2 regions of the Bradyrhizobium sp. 197 genome follow, and region 2 is predicted to be linked to the other one. Evidence: predicted binding sites of a transcription regulator. Region 2 holds the regulator's gene; the other holds the start of a gene.

Region 1 (8,597 bases), on a different contig from region 2:
ACGATCTCGAAGCCGCCGAAATCATGGGCGGCATGCCCGTGCCGGCGCCCCAGGGCGTTCCGGCACTTGGAACGGCGGCCGCCGCCTGAGCCGCGCTTGTTTTGTTTTCAGTTCTTGCGTCAACCGACCCCAACCGATGAAGAGGCTATCATGATCACTCGTAGACTAGTTCTTGCCGGCGCCGCCGCGCTCGCGTTCACGACCTCAGCCTCCGCCGACGACTGGAAAGCCAAATATCCCGAACTGACCTTCGCGGTCATTCCGGCGGAAAACGCCTCGGGCGTTACCGAGCGCTGGGCGCCGTTCATGAACTATCTCTCCAAGGAGCTGGGCGTGAAGGTCACGCTGCGCATCGCCAACGACTACGCCGCCGTCATCGAAGGCCAGCGCGCCGGCAACATCCATATCGCGAGCTATGGCTCGGCCTCGTTCGCCCGCGCCCGCCTGACCGGCGTCAAGACCGACGCCTTCGCCAACGACATCAACGCGGACGGCTCGACCGGCTACTACTCGGTGTTCTTCGTCAAGGCGAACAGCCCCTACAAGAGCGTCGATCAGCTCAAGGGCAAGAACCTTGGCCTCGTCGATCCGAACTCGACCTCCGGCAACAACGTGCCGCGCTTCGAGCTCGACAAGATGGGCATCGCGGACGCCGACACCTATTTCGGCAAGGTCGTCTTCACCGGCAGCCATGAGAATGCGATCCTGGCGCTCGCGCAGGGCACCGTCGACGTTGCGGCCAACCAGTGGACCAGCGATGACGATTCGACGCTGGCGCAAATGCTGACCAAGGGCATGTTGAAGAATGCCGACGGTTCGCCGATGAAGAAGGACGATTTCCGCATCATCCACAAGTCGGCGCCGATCGTCAACGGCCCCTACGCCTACAATTCGGACCTGCCGGAAGAGGCGAAGGCGGCCATCGCGAAGGCGTTCTTCGACGCGCCGGCCAAGGACAAGGCGGCCTTCGACCGTCTCCAGGACGGCCAGAAGAAGGGTTTTCATCCCGCCACCACCAAGGACTGGGATGGCACGATCGAGCTGATCAAGTTCGTCGATGCACTGCGTAAGAAGAAGGCGTCCTGATTTCAGGACGATGGCATTGGAGCCGGGTCGATGGACCCGGCTGTTTCTCTTTGATCGACCATTTTTCCTGGCCAGATGACCGTCGCGGTTTCGATCCTCCCCGAGCAGCAGCTCGCCGTGCTCAACGCCGCCTATCGCCAGGCGGTCGCGCGCAAGCGGCTGCGACTCCTGTTTGGAGCCGTGATCTTCGCTGCAGCACTGTTTCTCGCCGCGATCGGCGCGGAAGTGAACCTGCGCACCCTCTTCGCCCATTACGGTAACTTCCTCAGCTATTTCGACCGCATCTTCGCGCTCGACAATGGCCAGCGGGTTTGGACCGATGTCGGCGAGTGGCTGTGGGGCTGGCGCAAATGGCTGAGGATGCTCGGCGAGACGCTGTTGATCTCCTATGTAGGCACGCTGATCGGTGCAACGTTCGCTTTCGCGCTCAACTTCTTTGCGGCCGAAAACACCTCGCCGTCGCCCTGGCTGCGCTTCACGGTGCGCCGCCTGCTCGAATTCGCCCGCACCGTGCCCGGTATCGTCTTCGCGCTGATCTTCGTGATCGCCTTCGGGCTCGGGCCGATGGCCGGCGTGCTCGCGATCGCGATCCACTCCACCGGCGCGCTCGGAAAACTGTTCTCGGAGATCGTCGAGAACGCCGACATGAAGCCGGTCGAAGGCATCCGCTCGACCGGTGCGAGCTGGCTCTCCTGCATGCGCTTTGCCGTCGTGCCGCAGGTGACCGCGGGCTATGCCAGCTACGCGCTGCTGCGCTTCGAGGTCAATGTCCGGGAAGCCTCGGTGATGGGTTTCGTCGGCGCCGGCGGCATCGGCCAGGAGCTCGTCGTCGCCATCCGCAAGTTTTATTACTCGGACGTCAGCGCGATCCTGCTCACCATCATCGTCGCGGTCTTCGTCATCGACATCAGCACCGGCTGGCTGCGCGGCCAGCTGTTCGGCAGGGAGACGCGGACGTGACGGGGCGGCAGGAGATCGACACCGCAGCGCTTCGCGCGCGCTATCCTGAAATGTTCGACCGGCCGGCCTCCGCGCGGCTTGCGATGCCGGCGATGATCGTCGCGGCGTTCGCAATCCTGGTCTACGGCCTCGTCGATCTCGATTTCTCGCCGTCGCGGTTCTTCGCGGGCCTCAACCAGCTCGGCTGGATCAGCCTGATGATGATCCCGCCGGATCCCGGCTCGTCGCTGCCGATCTATCTGAAGGCGCTGGGCGAGACGCTGTCGATTGCGCTGCTCGGCACGACGCTTGCCGCCGTGTTCGCGCTTCCGGTCAGCCTGTTGGCCGCCCGCAACGTGGTGCCGTCGAGCATTCTGCGCTTCCCGGTGCGACGTTTCCTGGATTCGATTCGCGGCGTTGATACGCTGATCTGGGCGCTGGTGTGGATCAACGTGGTCGGGCTCGGTCCGTTTGCCGGCGTGCTCGCCATAGCCGTGTCCGATTTCGGCGCCTTCGGAAAACTGTTCTCGGAGGCGATCGAGGGCGCCGACCAGAAGCAGGTCGAGGGCATCCGCGCCTCCGGCGGCAGTGCGCTGCACGAGATCCGTTTCGGTTTGCTGCCGCAGGTCCTGCCGGTCGTCGCCGGCCAGGTGCTCTATTTCATCGAGTCGAATACGCGCTCGGCCACCATCATCGGCATCGTCGGCGCCGGCGGCATCGGGCTCCAGCTCGCCGAGCAGATCCGCGTGCTGGAATGGCAGAAGGTGTCGTTCCTGATCCTGATGATCCTGGTGGCAGTCGCCGCGATCGATTTCGTCTCGGGAAAACTCCGCTTCGCCATCATCGGGCGAAGGGCAGTGGCGTAGCTCTTCTTCCCTTCTACGACTCCACCAGAAACTCCACCCGCTCGGCGGCGAAGCGCGAATGCTTGGTCACCAGCGGCTTGCCGTCGAGGTCATGGTCAGTCGCGTCGACCACCAGGATCGGCCGTCCCAGCGCCAGATCGAGCCGTGCGGCGTCGGTTGCGTCGACGATGCCGGCGGTGATCCGGGTCGCGCCGCGCCGATAGTCGCGGACGCCGTAATGCTCGAGCAGTTTCGTCATCGAGCGCGTCGCGGCGAATACATTGCCCGCCCCCGGAAACAATTCCGCCGACAGCCAGGTGGTGGAGACGCAGATCGGCGTGCGGTCGGCGAGGCGCATCGCTTCGATCCGCACCAGTGGTGCGCCGGCCTTCAATCCAAGTTCCCGCGCGAGTTCGCGGGTCGCGGCATCATCGGACGCTTCGATCAACCGGCCATGCGGTTCGCGGCCATCCGCGCCGACGATCTCGGAGAAGCGGGTCCGCGAGCGCAGCGGATAGGCGAGCTTCTGCGCCTCGACATAGGTTCCGCTGCCGCGCTCGGCCCGCACGATGCCGCGCTCGGCAAGCGCGGCCAACGCGCGCCGCACCGTGTGGCGGTTCACGCGATAGGTTTCGGCGATCTCCATCTCGCCCGGCAACTTGTCGCCAGCCGCAAAGCGGCCGTCGGCAATGCCGCGCTCGATGCCGTCGGCAACGAGGCGCCACAACGCGACGCCCGAGGAGGCTGTGTCCTGAATGCTCATGTGGCCGGGAAGCTACTCCAGAAATCACGCCTTTGTCACGAAACAGTCATGGCGCTCACGTATCAAGTTGTCTAGTATCATAGACAACTTGGATTCGACAAGTTCTGCAGAAAAGTTTGGTGGATTTAGTGACCCAGCACAACAATCAGCAAGCCCAGCGCAAGGCCGCAATGGCCGTGCTGGCGCACGCGGAGGCGGGCGAGATCGCCGCTCGCCTCCGCGCTCTCGCCCTGCCGGCGCATCAGGATCTGCGCGCGCCGGAAAACGGTCTCGTCATGCTGCGCGGCCGGGTCGGTGGCGACGGTGCGCCGTTCAACCTCGGCGAAGCCACGGTGTCGCGCGCTGCGGTCAGGCTGGCGAGCGGCGAGGTCGGTTTCGGTTACACGCTCGGTCGCGACGGTGAGAAGGCGCGGCTGATCGCGCTGTGCGATGCGCTGGTGCAATCCAGCGATTTCGGCGGCGCGGTGGAGCGGGAAATTATCGCGCCGTTGCGTGAGCAGCTTATGGTCAGGCGCAAGCAGGCGGCGGCCGAGACCGCCGCGACGAAGGTTGATTTCTACACCATGGTGCGCGGTGAAGGGTGAGATCATGACTACGATTGCGGAACTGCCGCCGGGGTTCGCCGACAAGGTGCTGTCGGCGCAATCGACCTTTCGTTCGGTCATGGACGCGATGGCTCGGCCGGGGTCGGTCCAGCGCATCGTGCCGACATCAGGAGCGCCTCATATAATGATGCGCGGCACCGCCGCGATCGCGCTGACGCTGTTCGACCACGACACGCCGCTCTGGCTCAATGCGCGCATGTCGGAAAGCACCGACGTGACAAAATGGCTGAAGTTCCACACCGGCGCGCCGGTGGTGCAGGATTCCTCGATCGCAGGCTTCGCGCTGATCAGCGACGGCGGAGCGCTGCCTTCGCTCGAGCGCTTCGCGCTCGGCACCAGCGAATATCCGGATCGTTCGACCACATTGATCCTTCAGGTCGAGAGCCTGGACTCGGGGCGCAGCTTCGAGCTGCGCGGCCCCGGCATCGACGGTGTCGCGACGCTCCAGGCCTCGATCAGGCCGTTCGACCTGTTCGAGCGCCTGCGCGTCAATGAGACGCTGTTTCCGCGCGGCACCGATGTGGTGCTGGTCGCCGATGACGCCGTGGTTGCGATCCCCCGCACCACGCGTGTCGTGAACAAGGGAAGCTAGCCGCATGTATGTCGCAGTCAAAGGCGGCGAACGCGCCATCGAGAACGCCCATCGCCTGCTCGCCAGTGCGCGGCGCGGCGACCAAAGCGTTCCGGAAATGTCCCTCGACCAGATCTCGGAGCAGCTTGGCCTCGCCGTGGACCGCGTCATGAGCGAAGGCTCGCTCTATGACCGCGAGCTCGCGGCGCTCGCAATCAAGCAGGCGCGCGGCGATTTGATCGAGGCGATCTTCCTGGTCCGCGCCTTCCGCGCCACGCTGCCGCGCTTCGGCGCCAGCGAGCCGGTCGAGACCGGCGCGATGCGGGTGCAGCGGCGGGTGTCCTCGACGTTCAAGGACATTCCCGGCGGCCAGATCCTCGGCCCGACCTTCGATTATACCCACCGCCTGCTCGATCCCTCGCTCGCCGAAGGTTTTGTGCCGGAAACACCCGCGACGGCCGAAGCGTCGACAGCGCCAACGCCGCGGGTGACCGACATCCTCGGCCGCGACGGTCTGATCGAATCTTCGCCGCAGGCCGAGGAGGGCGCCAGCGTCGGCGACCTCACTCGCGAGCCGCTCAATTTTCCGGCGGATCGTGACCTGCGCCTGCAGAACCTCGCGCGTGGCGACGAAGGTTTTCTGCTGGCGATGGGCTATTCCACCCAGCGCGGCTACGGCCGCAACCATCCCTTCGCCGGCGAGATCCGCTTCGGCGAGGTCGAGGTCGAATTTTCGGCGGAAGACGTCGGCTTCGCCGTGCCGCTCGGCTCGATCGAGCTCACCGAGTGCCAGATGGTCAACCAGTTCAAGGGCTCTGCGACGGAAGCGCCGTGCTTCACCCGCGGCTATGGCCTCGCCTTCGGTCAGAGCGAGCGCAAGACCATGTCGATGGCGCTGGTCGACCGCGCGTTGCGCGCGCGCGAACTCGGCGAAGAGGCACTTGCCCCGGCACAAGATGAAGAATTCGTGATGTCGCATTCGGACAACGTCCAGGCGACCGGCTTCGTCGAGCATCTGAAGCTGCCGCATTATGTCGACTTCCAGTCCGAGCTCGGCCTGTTGCGCAAGCTGCGCAAGGAATTCGCAGAGGCCAATGCACCTGACGCCATGAAGGAGGCCGCGGAATGAACGCGCCCGCCTACAATTTTGCCTATCTCGACGAACAGACCAAGCGGATGATTCGCCGCGCGATCCTCAAGGCGATCGCGATCCCGGGCTATCAGGTGCCGTTCGCCAGCCGTGAAATGCCGATGCCCTATGGCTGGGGCACCGGCGGCGTGCAGGTGACCGCTGCGATCCTCGGCCCCCAGGACGTGCTGAAGGTGATCGACCAGGGCTCCGACGACACCACCAACGCGATCTCGATCCGAAAGTTCTTTGCCAAGACCGCCGGCGTCGCCACGACGACGGCGACGGAAGATGCAACCGTGATCCAGACCCGCCACCGCATCCCGGAGACGTCGCTGCACGAGAATCAGGTGCTGGTCTATCAGGTGCCGATTCCGGAGCCCTTACGTTTCCTCGAGCCGCGCGAGACCGAGACGCGGCGCATGCACGCGCTGGCCGAATACGGCTTGATGCATGTGAAGCTCTACGAGGACATCGCTCGCTTCGGCCACATCGCGACGGCTTACGCCTATCCCGTGAAGGTCAACGCGCGCTACGTGATGGACCCGTCGCCGACGCCGAAATTCGACAATCCCAAGATGGACTATTGCCCGGCGCTGCAACTGTTCGGCGCCGGCCGCGAGAAGCGCATCTATGCGATCCCGCCCTATACGCAGGTCGTGTCGCTTGACTTCGAAGACCATCCCTTCGATCCGTATCGCTTCAACGCACCGTGCGCGCTGTGCGCGGCTGAAAATTCCTATCTCGACGAGATCGTCACCGACGACAAGGGCGGGCGCATGTTCGTCTGCTCCGACACCGACTATTGCGAGGGCCGCCAGGCCGCGGGCCACCACGGCAGCCTGAGCGCCGCGCCGTACAAGGAGAAGGCGGGCGCACATGGCTGATCAAGACTTGGCTGATCTCGATACGCTCGAAAACGACCAGCCGCTGCTGCTTGCCGAGTCCCTGAGCAAGTCCTACGGCCGCATCGCCGCGTGCCGCGATGTGTCGTTCTCGCTCTATCCCGGCGAAGTGCTGGCGATCGTCGGCGAATCCGGTTCGGGCAAATCGACGCTGCTCCAGCTCCTGTCGGGTCAGCTCGCGGCCAGTGGCGGCCAGGTGTCCTATCGGATGCGTGACGGCGTCACCCGCGATCTTGCCACGCTGGGCGAGGCCGAGCGGCGCTTCCTGTTCCGCACCGATTGGGGTTTTGTGCACCAGGATCCCGCGCAGGGCCTGCGCATGGCGGTCTCGGCCGGCGCCAATGTCGGCGAGCGGCTGATGGCGGTGGGGTGGAATCACTACGGCCGTATCCGTGATACCGCGTCGGACTGGCTGACCCGCGTCGAGATCGACATCGCACGCATCGACGATGCGCCGCGCACCTATTCCGGCGGCATGCGCCAGCGTCTCCAGATCGCCCGCAACCTCGTCACCGAGCCGCGTCTCGTCTTCATGGACGAGCCGACCGGCGGGCTCGATGTTTCTGTCCAGGCCCGCCTGCTCGACCTCGTGCGCAGCCTGGTCGCCGAGCTTGGTCTCGCCGTCATCATCGTCACCCACGATCTCGCGGTCGCGCGGTTGCTGTCGCACCGCGTGATGGTGATGAAGGGGGGCCGCGTCATCGAGACCGGCCTCACCGACCAGGTGCTCGACGACCCCCGCGAGCCCTATACCCAGCTCCTCGTCTCCTCGATTCTGCCGCCATGAGCCTGCCAGGAAGAGTTTTCTAATGACCGCCATGATCGACATCGCCGACGCCAACAAGACCTTCACGATGCACCTGCAGGGTGGCATCGAGCTGCCTGTCGTCAGCGGCGTGACCTTCCACGTCAATCCCGGCGAATGCGTCGTGCTGTCGGGGCCGTCAGGCGCCGGAAAATCGTCGATCCTGAAGATGATCTTCGGCAATTATCGCTGCGACTCCGGCCGCATCGGCATCCGCCATCGCGGCGCGGTGATCGATCTCGCCACGGCCGATCCGCGCCAGATCCTCAACGTCCGCCGCGCAACCATCGGCTACGTCAGCCAGTTCCTGCGCGCGGTGCCGCGCGTCGCGACCGTCGACGTGGTCGCCGAGCCCCTGATCGTCAACGGCCTGGCGCGCGCGGAGGCGCAAGCCCGTGCCGGCCAATTGCTGCATCGTCTCAATATCCCCGAGCGGCTCTGGCAGCTTCCGCCCGCGACCTTCTCCGGCGGCGAGCAGCAGCGCGTCAACATCGCGCGCGGCTTCATCTCGGATCTGCCGATCCTGCTGCTCGACGAACCAACCGCCTCGTTAGATGCCGCAAACCGCGCCGTCGTGGTCGAGCTGGTCGCCGAAAAGAAGCGCCAGGGCGTCGCCATGGTCGCCATTGTCCATGACGACGAAATCCGTCATCTGATTGCCGACCGCATCGTCGACGTCACCAGCTTTGCCGCCGCCGCCTGAAGGAAGAGGGAAATGAACGCCAAGCCGAACGACATCGTGATCGCCAACGCCAGGATCGTGTTGGCGGAACGGGTGATCGAGCAGGGCTGGCTCGCTCTCGCGGACGGACGCATTGCCGAGATCGGTGAGGGCAGGGCGCCCGCGGGCGCCGAGGATGCCGGCGGCGATTTGATCATGCCCGGCCTGATCGAGCTCCACACCGACCATCTCGAAGCGCATTACGTGCCGCGGCCAAAAGTGTTCTGG
Region 2 (8,597 bases):
CGGGATCGATCAACTCGACGTCTTCGACGGTTTCGATCAGCGAGCGCGCCTCGACCCAGGCATCGTCTTCAGCGACGCTATGCACCTCGACGCCTTCGGGCGCATCGCCGGGATGCAGATCGGCCTGCCGCGCGCGCTCAGGTGCCTTCGGCAGGAACTGCATCAGCATGCCGCCGGCACGCCAGCGATGCTTGCCGCCATCGTTCGAACGCCACTCCTCGCCGACGGCGAGACGCACGCGCGTCGGGATTTGCTCGGAGCGCAGGAAGTACTCGTGAGCTGCGTCTTCCAGGCTGCCGCCGTCGAGCGCAACCAAGCCCTGGTAGCGGCTCATCTCGGGCCCCTGGTCGACGGTCATGGCGAGATGACCGTGGCCCAGCAGCGCGCCGGAATCTTTGGCATCGCCGAGGCGCGCGGCGTCGAAACGTGCGTAGGCTCGCAGGCGATCCGGCGCCATGTAATCGACGACCAGGAACGACACCGGACCGTCGGTCTGGGCCTGGAGGATGAAGCGGCCTTCAAACTTCAGCGCCGAGCCGAGCAGCGTGGTCAGCACGATGGCCTCGCCGAGCAGCTTGCCGACAGGCGCCGGATAATCGTGCCTGGTCAGGATATCGTCGAGCGCCGGACCAAGCCGCACCAGGCGACCGCGCACGTCAAGCGCGTCGACCTCGTAGGGCAGCACGGCGTCGTCGACCGGAACCGCGGATGGTGCGCGAACCGGGCCTTCGGGCCCGGTTTTCATGTCAGGGGATTGGGAAATCATGGCGCTTTATCTGGGGTCGGAGAGCGGAAATGGAAGGGGGCGCGGGCAGCGTGTTCCGGGCGCAGCTATGGTTACACACGATACCGCAAGTTCGGTGCCGTCCTGGCGAAAGCCAGGACGGCGAAACAAACCGACTTCGCCTTCACCGCGCGCCCCGCGCCTACTTCACCGCGTCGAAGCACCAGGCCAGAATGCCCTTCTGCGCGTGCAGGCGGTTTTCGGCCTCGTCGAACACGACGGATTGCGGGCCGTCAATCACCTCGTCGGTGACCTCCTCGCCGCGATGGGCGGGCAGGCAGTGCATGAACAGCGCATCGGGCTTGGCCAGCGACATCAGCTGGGCGTTGACCTGATAGGGCTTGAGCACGTTGTGGCGATGCTCGCCTTCCTTGTCGCCCATCGACACCCAGGTGTCGGTGACGACACAATCGGCGCCGCGCACGGCGGCTTCGGCATCGCTGCCGAGCATGATCGGCGCGCCGGTCGCCTTGATGAAATCGCGCATCGCCTTTTTCGGCGCGAGCTCCGGGGGCGTCGCGACGTTGAGCTGGAACTTGAAGCGTTCGGCGGCGTGCGCCCAGGAGGCGAGCACGTTGTTGTCGTCGCCGGTCCAGGCCACAGTCCTGCCCTCGATCGGGCCGCGATGCTCCTCATAGGTCATGAGATCAGCCATCACCTGGCAGGGATGCGAACGCCGCGTCAGGCCGTTGATGACAGGAACGGTGGCGTTCGCCGCGAGCTCGAGCAGGGCATCGTGATTGAGAATGCGGATCATGATGGCGTCGACATAGCGCGACAGCACGCGCGCGGTGTCGGCGATGGTCTCGCCGCGGCCGAGCTGCATCTCCGCGCCGGTGAGCATGATGGGTTCGCCGCCGAGCTGGCGCATAGCGACATCGAACGACACCCGCGTCCTCGTCGAGGGGCGCTCGAAGATCATCGCCAGCGTCTTGCCTTCAAGCGGCCTGACCGGCTGATGCGCCTTCTGCTTCGCCTTCATCGCGGAGGACGCGGCCAGCATGCTCTTGAGCTCCGACAGCGGCAGCGCGTCGATATCAAGGAAGTGCTTCGGTGCTTTATTGGGCGACTTGCTCATCAGCTTGCCGCCCGCTTGTTGCCGGACAACGCGGTGCAGGCGCGTTCGAGCCGCCCAACGCTGTCCTCGATCTCGGCTTCGGTGACGATCAAAGGCGGCAGGAAACGTACGACATTGTCGCCGGCGCCGACGGTGAGCAGCTTTTCGTCGCGCAAGGCTACAACGAGATCGCCTGAAGGCACCACGGCCTTGATGCCGATCAGCAGGCCCTCGCCGCGCACTTCGCTGACGACATCGCTATGACGGTCGATCACGGAGGCGAGCTTCTGCTTGAGCAGCAGCGACATCCTCTGCACGTGGTCGAAGAAGCCGGGCTTGAGCATGACGTCGAGCACGGCATTCGCAGCCGAAATCGCGAGCGGATTGCCGCCGAAGGTCGAGCCGTGCGAGCCGGGCCCCATGCCGGCCGCCGCATTCGCGGTCGCCAGCACCGCGCCGATCGGAAAGCCGCCGCCGAGCGCCTTCGCCAGCGACATCACATCGGGCGTCACGCCGAGACGGCGGTGTGCGAACAGATCGCCGGTGCGGCCCATGCCGGTCTGCACCTCGTCGAACGCGAGCAGCAAGCCCTTGTCGTCGCAGAGCTGGCGCAGTGCCTTGAGGAAGGCCGGGGTTGCCGAGCGCACGCCGCCCTCGCCCTGGATCGGCTCGATCAGGATGCCGGCGGTCTGCGGACCGATCGCTTTCTTCACGGCCTCGATATCGCCATGCGGGATTTGGTCGAAGCCATCCATCGGCGGACCAAAACCTTCCAGATATTTTGCAGATCCCGTCGCGGCCAGCGTCGCCAGCGTGCGGCCGTGGAACGCGCCTTCGAAGGTGATGATGCGGTAACGTTCCGGATGCCCTTGGGAGAAGTGATGATGGCGGACCAGCTTGATCACGCCCTCCAGCGCCTCGGCGCCGGAATTGCAGAAGAACACGAAGTCCGCAAAACTCTCATGGCAGAGGCGGTTGGCGAGCTTCTCGCCATCCGGGCTCTGGAACAGGTTCGACATGTGCCAGAGCTTCGTGGCCTGCTCCTGCAACGCTTTGACCAGCGCGGGATGGGCATGGCCGAGCGCGTTCACCGCGACACCCGAGGTGAAATCGAGATAGCGCTCGCCATTGGTCGCAATCAGCCAGCAGCCTTCGCCGCGCTCGAAACCGAGGTCGGTTCTGGCGAAAACGGGGAGCAAATGCGGCGCTGCGCTGTTGGTCATGATGTCACTTGGATGTTGCGGACGGTGTGACGCGTGCATTGCGCAACGCACCATTGACCGGCCCGGAAAACGAAACGTGCCGCCTTTTCGGGGCGGCACGTGTCACTATCTTATGCTTGGGAAGACGGGTGTCAATGCCGCCCGGAAAGCCTCGCGAAACGCTGAATCCGTAGTCTTGCGGTGCTGATTTCGCGGATTTCACCACGGAACATGTGGAAGCGAGTCGGCGGACTCTTGCGCGGGAGTCACGCCATATTGTAGCGTTTGGATTGTCAGATACGACATCTCGTGCAGTGGTTCTGATCTCTAAGTCCTTATGTACCGGCGTAAACGTTCGGGCGTTCTAGTCACGCCCGGCGAGCCTTAAGGGATTCTGGCGGCACGGGTTTTTAAAGGCTTAGGCATTCGCTGCGAGGCGCCAGGATGGCAGGCCGGCAGCGAGGGAAAGGGTGCAATGACAGTTTTGACCTGGTCCGATGATCGCGTCGAGCAGCTTAAAAAGCTCTGGGAGGCCGGACTTTCGGCCAGCCAGATCGCGGCTGAGCTCGGTAATGTGACCCGCAATGCCGTGATCGGCAAAGTGCACAGGCTCGGCCTGTCGGGTCGCGCCAAGAGCCCTTCATCGGCAGCGCCCCGGCCGCGCAAGGCGCGCCCCGCGCAGCATATGATGCGGGTGACCCGCCCGATCTCGCGCGGCAACACCGCGCTGGCACAGGCCTTCGAGGTCGAAGTGGAGGCCGAACCGGTCACCTACGACAACGTGGTGCCGATGAGCCAGCGGCTGACGCTGCTCGAGCTGAACGAGGCGACCTGCCACTGGCCGGTCGGCGATCCCTCGACCCCGGACTTCTTCTTCTGCGGCGGCAAGGCGCTGTCCGGCCTGCCCTATTGCGCACAACACTCGCGCGTCGCGTATCAGCCGGCGTCGGATCGGCGCCGCGCACCGGTGAAGCCGAGCCCGCGCTGAGCTAGCGGATTTAGCTGACTGCAAGGGCGGCGCCGTCACACGATGACGCCTCGGCCCACTTGATGTCGTCCCGGACAAGCGTGCCAAAAGCGCGTGTCGATCCGGAACGACGGCGGAGCTTGAAGCGAGTTACGCCTGCTGCTCCGCCTTGGCAAAACGATCATCCAGCGCGTAGCCGGCGCCGCGGACGGTGCGGATCGGGTCCTGCTCGCGGCCGAGATTGAGCAGCTTGCGCAGGCGGCCGATATGCACGTCGACGGTACGCTCGTCGATGTAGATGTCGCGGCCCCAGACGCTGTCGAGCAGTTGCTCGCGCGAGAACACCCGCCCCGGATGCTCCAGGAAGAACTCCAGCAGGCGATATTCGGTCGGGCCGAGATCGATCGGCCGGCCCGAGCGCGCCACGCGGCGCTTGTCGCGGTCGAGCTCGATGTCGCCAAAGGCGAGCACGGTGGCGAGCCGCTCGGGGCTTGCGCGCCGCAGCAGGCCCTTCACGCGCGCCAGGAGCTCCGGCACCGAGAACGGCTTGACGATGTAATCGTCGGCGCCGGTCGCAAGACCCCGCACCCGCTCGCTTTCCTCGCCGCGCGCGGTGAGCATGATGATCGGGAGCTGCTTGGTCTCGGGACGGGTGCGAAGCCGCCGGCACAATTCGATGCCTGACAGGCCCGGCAGCATCCAGTCGAGCACGATCAAATCGGGAATGTGCTCCTTGAGACGGGTGTCGGCGTCGTCGCCGCGCATGACCGTCTCGACGTCATAGCCGTCGCCTTCGAGGTTGTAGCGGAGAAGCTCGGTCAGGGCTTCCTCGTCCTCAACCACCATAATGCGTGCGCCCATCTGGGTCGTTGCTCCCTAGGTGTTCGGTATCGAGGTGGCGAAGGTCGTCATATCGCCCTTCGGCCGCTTGTCGGTGATCGCCTGGCCCTCGATCATGTAGAACACGGTCTCGGCGATGTTGGTGGCGTGGTCGCCGATCCGCTCGATGTTCTTGGCGCAGAACATCAAATGGATGCAGAACGAGATGTTGCGCGGATCCTCCATCATGTAGGTGAGGAGCTCGCGGAACAGCGAAGTGCAGATGGCGTCGACTTCCTCGTCGCCCTTCCACACCGCCATCGCCGCCGGCAAATCATGTGCGGCATAGGCGTCCAGCACCGATTTGACCTGCTGCTGCACGAGGTCGGTCATGTGCTCCAGGCCGCGGAACAGCTTGAGCGGATGGAAATCCGTCTCCAGCGCCGCGACGCGCTTGCCCATGTTCTTGGCGAGGTCGCCGATGCGCTCGAGATCGGTCGCGACGCGCATGGCGCCGACGATCTCGCGCAGATCGACCGCCATCGGCTGACGGCGGGCGATGGTGAGCACGGCGCGCTCCTCAATGCGCTTCTGCAGCGCGTCGAGCTCGGTGTCGATGGTGACGACGCGCTGGCCGAGCGGAACGTCACGGCGGATCAGCGCGTCGACGGAATCGACGATCATGCGCTCGGCGATGCCGCCCATCTCGGCAACCAGCCGGGTGAGTTCCTGGAGGTCGGTGTCGAAGGCCTTTGCGGTATGTTCAGAACCCATGTCGCGTCTCCTCAGCCGAACCGGCCGGTGATGTAATCCTGCGTGCGCCGGTCGGTCGGCGACGTGAAGATCTTGTTGGTGTCGTCGAACTCGATCAGCTCGCCGAGATACATGAAGGCGGTCTTGTCGGAGACGCGCGCCGCCTGCTGCATGTTGTGGGTGACGATCGCGATCGTGTAGTCCTCGGAAAGCTCCTGGATCAGCTCCTCGACCTTGGCGGTCGAGATCGGGTCGAGCGCCGAGCAGGGTTCGTCGAACAGGATCACCTCGGGCCGCACCGCGACGGTGCGGGCGATGCAGAGGCGTTGCTGCTGGCCGCCGGAGAGCGACAGGCCGGAGGCGTTGAGCTTGTCCTTGACCTCGTTCCACAGCGCGCCGCCGCGCAGCGCCTTCTCGACCCGGCCGTCCATCTCGGATTTCGAGATCTTCTCGTAGAGACGGATGCCGAACGCGATGTTTTCGTAGATCGTCATCGGGAACGGCGTCGGCTTCTGGAACACCATGCCGACGCGGGCGCGCAGCAAATTGAGGTCCAGCCTGGGGTCGAGGATGTTGGTCTGGTCGAGCATGAGCTGACCGGTGGCGCGCTGGCCCGGATAGAGGTCGTACATCCGGTTGAAGATGCGCAGCAGGGTCGACTTGCCGCAGCCCGACGGGCCGATGAACGCCGTGACGCGATTGGCGCCGAGCGTCAGGTTGATGTTCTTCAGCGCGTGGTGCTCGCCGTAATAGAAGTTCAGGTTGCGAACGGTCACCTTGGGGGGCGCCTCGGGCAGCACCGGCGCGTGGGGCAGTCCGCCGGCCGCGCTCATCGATACGGAAAGATCACTCATTTTGCGGTCCTCTCGGCGCCAAGGATGCGCGCGCCAATATTCAGGGCAAGAACGGTCAGGGTGATGAGCAGCGCGCCGCTCCAGGCCAGCTGCTTCCAATAGGCGTAGGGGCTCTGCACGAAGTTGTTGATGGTGACTGGCAGGTTCGCCATCGTCTTGTTCAGACCGAGGCTGAAGAACTGGTTCGACAGCGCGGTGAACAGCAGCGGCGCGGTCTCGCCGGCGACGCGGGCAGTCGCAAGCAGCACGCCGGTGATGAGACCCGATCGGGCAGCACGATAAGCGATGCGCTTGATCACCAGCGAGCGCGGCAGGCCAAGCGCCGAGGCCGCCTCGCGCAGTGCGTTCGGCACCAGCAGCAGCATGTCCTCAGTCGTGCGCAGCACCACCGGGATGACGATGACCGCGAGCGCGAGACTGCCGGCGATCGCCGAGAAGCCGCGCATCGGCACCACCACCGCGCCGTAGATGAACAGGCCGATGATGATCGAGGGCGCCGACAGCAGGATGTCGTTGATGAAGCGGATCACCGAGGTCAGCCGGTCGTTGCGGCCGTATTCGGCGAGATAGGTGCCGGCGAACATGCCGAGCGGCGCGCCGATGCCGACGCCGATCACGGTCATGATCAGCGAGCCGACGATTGCGTTGAGCAGGCCGCCCTCGTTCGATCCGGGTGGCGGTGTGTTCTCGATGAACAGCTGGACATTGAGGCCAGCCAGGCCGTTGTAGAGCAGCGTGATCAGGATCAGCGCAAGCCAGGTGACGCCGAAGGCGGTCGCGGCGATGCAGAGCCCGCGGATGACGAAGTCCTTGCGGCGACGGCGTGAATAGATCGGGTTCATGGCGTTAGTTTCCCGCCTTCTTTTCCAAACGCATCAGCATCAGCCGCGCGCCCGCGAGCACGAAGAACGTCAGCACGAACAGCAGCAGGCCGAGCAGGATCAGGCCGGACTGGTGCAGGCCGTCGCTCTCGGCGAACTCGGATGCGATCGCCGCCGAGATCGTGGTGCCCGGCGAAAAGATCGACGTCGAGATGCGGAACGAGTTGCCGATGATGAAGGTCACCGCCATGGTCTCGCCGAGCGCGCGGCCCAGCGCCAGCATGACGCCGCCGATGACGCCGACGCGGGTGTAGGGGATCACCACGCTGCGGACGACTTCCCAGGTGGTGCAGCCGACGCCGTAGGCGGCTTCCTTCAGGACCGGAGGCACCGTCTTGAACACGTCGACGGAGATCGAGGTGATGAAGGGCAGCACCATGATGGCGAGAATCAGCGCGGCATTGAACAGGCTGAGATAGGACGGGGGACCTGCGAAGATCGCGCCCAGCACCGGCACGCCGTCGAAGATCTTGATCATGAAGGGCTGGAACGTGTTGGCGAGGAACGGACCCAACACGAAGAAGCCCCACATGCCGTAGATGATCGAGGGGATGCCGGCGAGCAGCTCGATCGCCATGCCGATCGGGCGGCGCAGCCATTGCGGGCAGAGCTCGGTGAGGAAGATCGCAATGCCGAGACCGACCGGGATGGCGATCAGCATCGCGATGAAGGAGGTGACGAGCGTGCCGTACATCGGCCCGAGCGCGCCGAGCACCGGCGGATCGGCGGACGGCGCCCAGCGCTGCGTCCACAGGAAGGAGAGACCGTATTCCTTCATCGCCGGAAAGGCGCCGACGATCAGCGACAGGATGATGCCGCCGAGGATCAGAAGCACCGAGATCGCGGAGAGCCGCGTGATCCAGTAGAAGGTGACATCCCCGACTTTGAACGCGCTCAAGGCCTTGGCGCGATCATACGGTCCGGCGTCGTCGATTATATCGCTCTGAACGGCCATCTCTGCCACGCCGATCCCCTGTACCAAATAGTATACGTTTTTTGTTGGTCCGTGCCCCGGATGCGATGCTGATCCGGGGCACAGTTGTGGGTCCCGGCTCTGCGCGGCAGCGTTTCACGCTGCAGGGCGTCCGGGACACGAGCATCGCGAGCTTAGCTCTTGATCTCGGCAGCCCAGGTCTTCTCGACCAGGGTCACGACGCCCTCGGGCATCGGGATGTAGTCGAGCTCTTCAGCCGCCTTGCCGCCGCTCTTGAAGGCCCAGCGGAAGAACTTGATGGCTTCCTGCGAGGCCGCCTTGTCGGTGGCCTCCTTGTGCATGAGGA

What was found. The regulator PhoB, encoded in region 2, activates phosphate uptake and scavenging genes when phosphate is short. The targets are predictions, from matches to a motif close to TGTCATNNANCTGTCAT.
Region 1: the regulator PhoB is predicted to act here: its motif matches at 3,667-3,683, upstream of phnF (phosphonate metabolism transcriptional regulator PhnF).

Annotation. Positions count from the first base shown of each region.
Region 1 is NZ_JADPJJ010000092.1:290,967-299,563, reverse strand. It holds gene phnC (phosphonate ABC transporter ATP-binding protein) at 1-89, shown strand, start outside; gene phnD (phosphonate ABC transporter substrate-binding protein) at 151-1,086, shown strand; gene phnE (phosphonate ABC transporter, permease protein PhnE) at 1,162-2,046, shown strand; gene phnE (phosphonate ABC transporter, permease protein PhnE) at 2,043-2,891, shown strand; gene phnF (phosphonate metabolism transcriptional regulator PhnF) at 2,905-3,633, opposite strand; gene phnG (phosphonate C-P lyase system protein PhnG) at 3,753-4,217, shown strand; gene phnH (phosphonate C-P lyase system protein PhnH) at 4,222-4,830, shown strand; gene IVB27_RS21880 (carbon-phosphorus lyase complex subunit) at 4,835-5,938, shown strand; gene IVB27_RS21875 (alpha-D-ribose 1-methylphosphonate 5-phosphate C-P-lyase PhnJ) at 5,935-6,825, shown strand; gene phnK (phosphonate C-P lyase system protein PhnK) at 6,818-7,630, shown strand; gene phnL (phosphonate C-P lyase system protein PhnL) at 7,653-8,351, shown strand; gene IVB27_RS21860 (alpha-D-ribose 1-methylphosphonate 5-triphosphate diphosphatase) at 8,364-8,597, shown strand, end outside.
Region 2 is NZ_JADPJJ010000053.1:17,057-25,653, forward strand. It holds gene IVB27_RS11035 (Hsp33 family molecular chaperone) at 1-766, opposite strand, end outside; gene argF (ornithine carbamoyltransferase) at 927-1,862, opposite strand; gene IVB27_RS11045 (aspartate aminotransferase family protein) at 1,862-3,064, opposite strand; gene IVB27_RS11050 (GcrA family cell cycle regulator) at 3,519-4,031, shown strand; gene phoB (phosphate regulon transcriptional regulator PhoB) at 4,161-4,871, opposite strand; gene phoU (phosphate signaling complex protein PhoU) at 4,887-5,603, opposite strand; gene pstB (phosphate ABC transporter ATP-binding protein PstB) at 5,615-6,436, opposite strand; gene pstA (phosphate ABC transporter permease PstA) at 6,433-7,278, opposite strand; gene pstC (phosphate ABC transporter permease subunit PstC) at 7,283-8,272, opposite strand; gene pstS (phosphate ABC transporter substrate-binding protein PstS) at 8,425-8,597, opposite strand, start outside.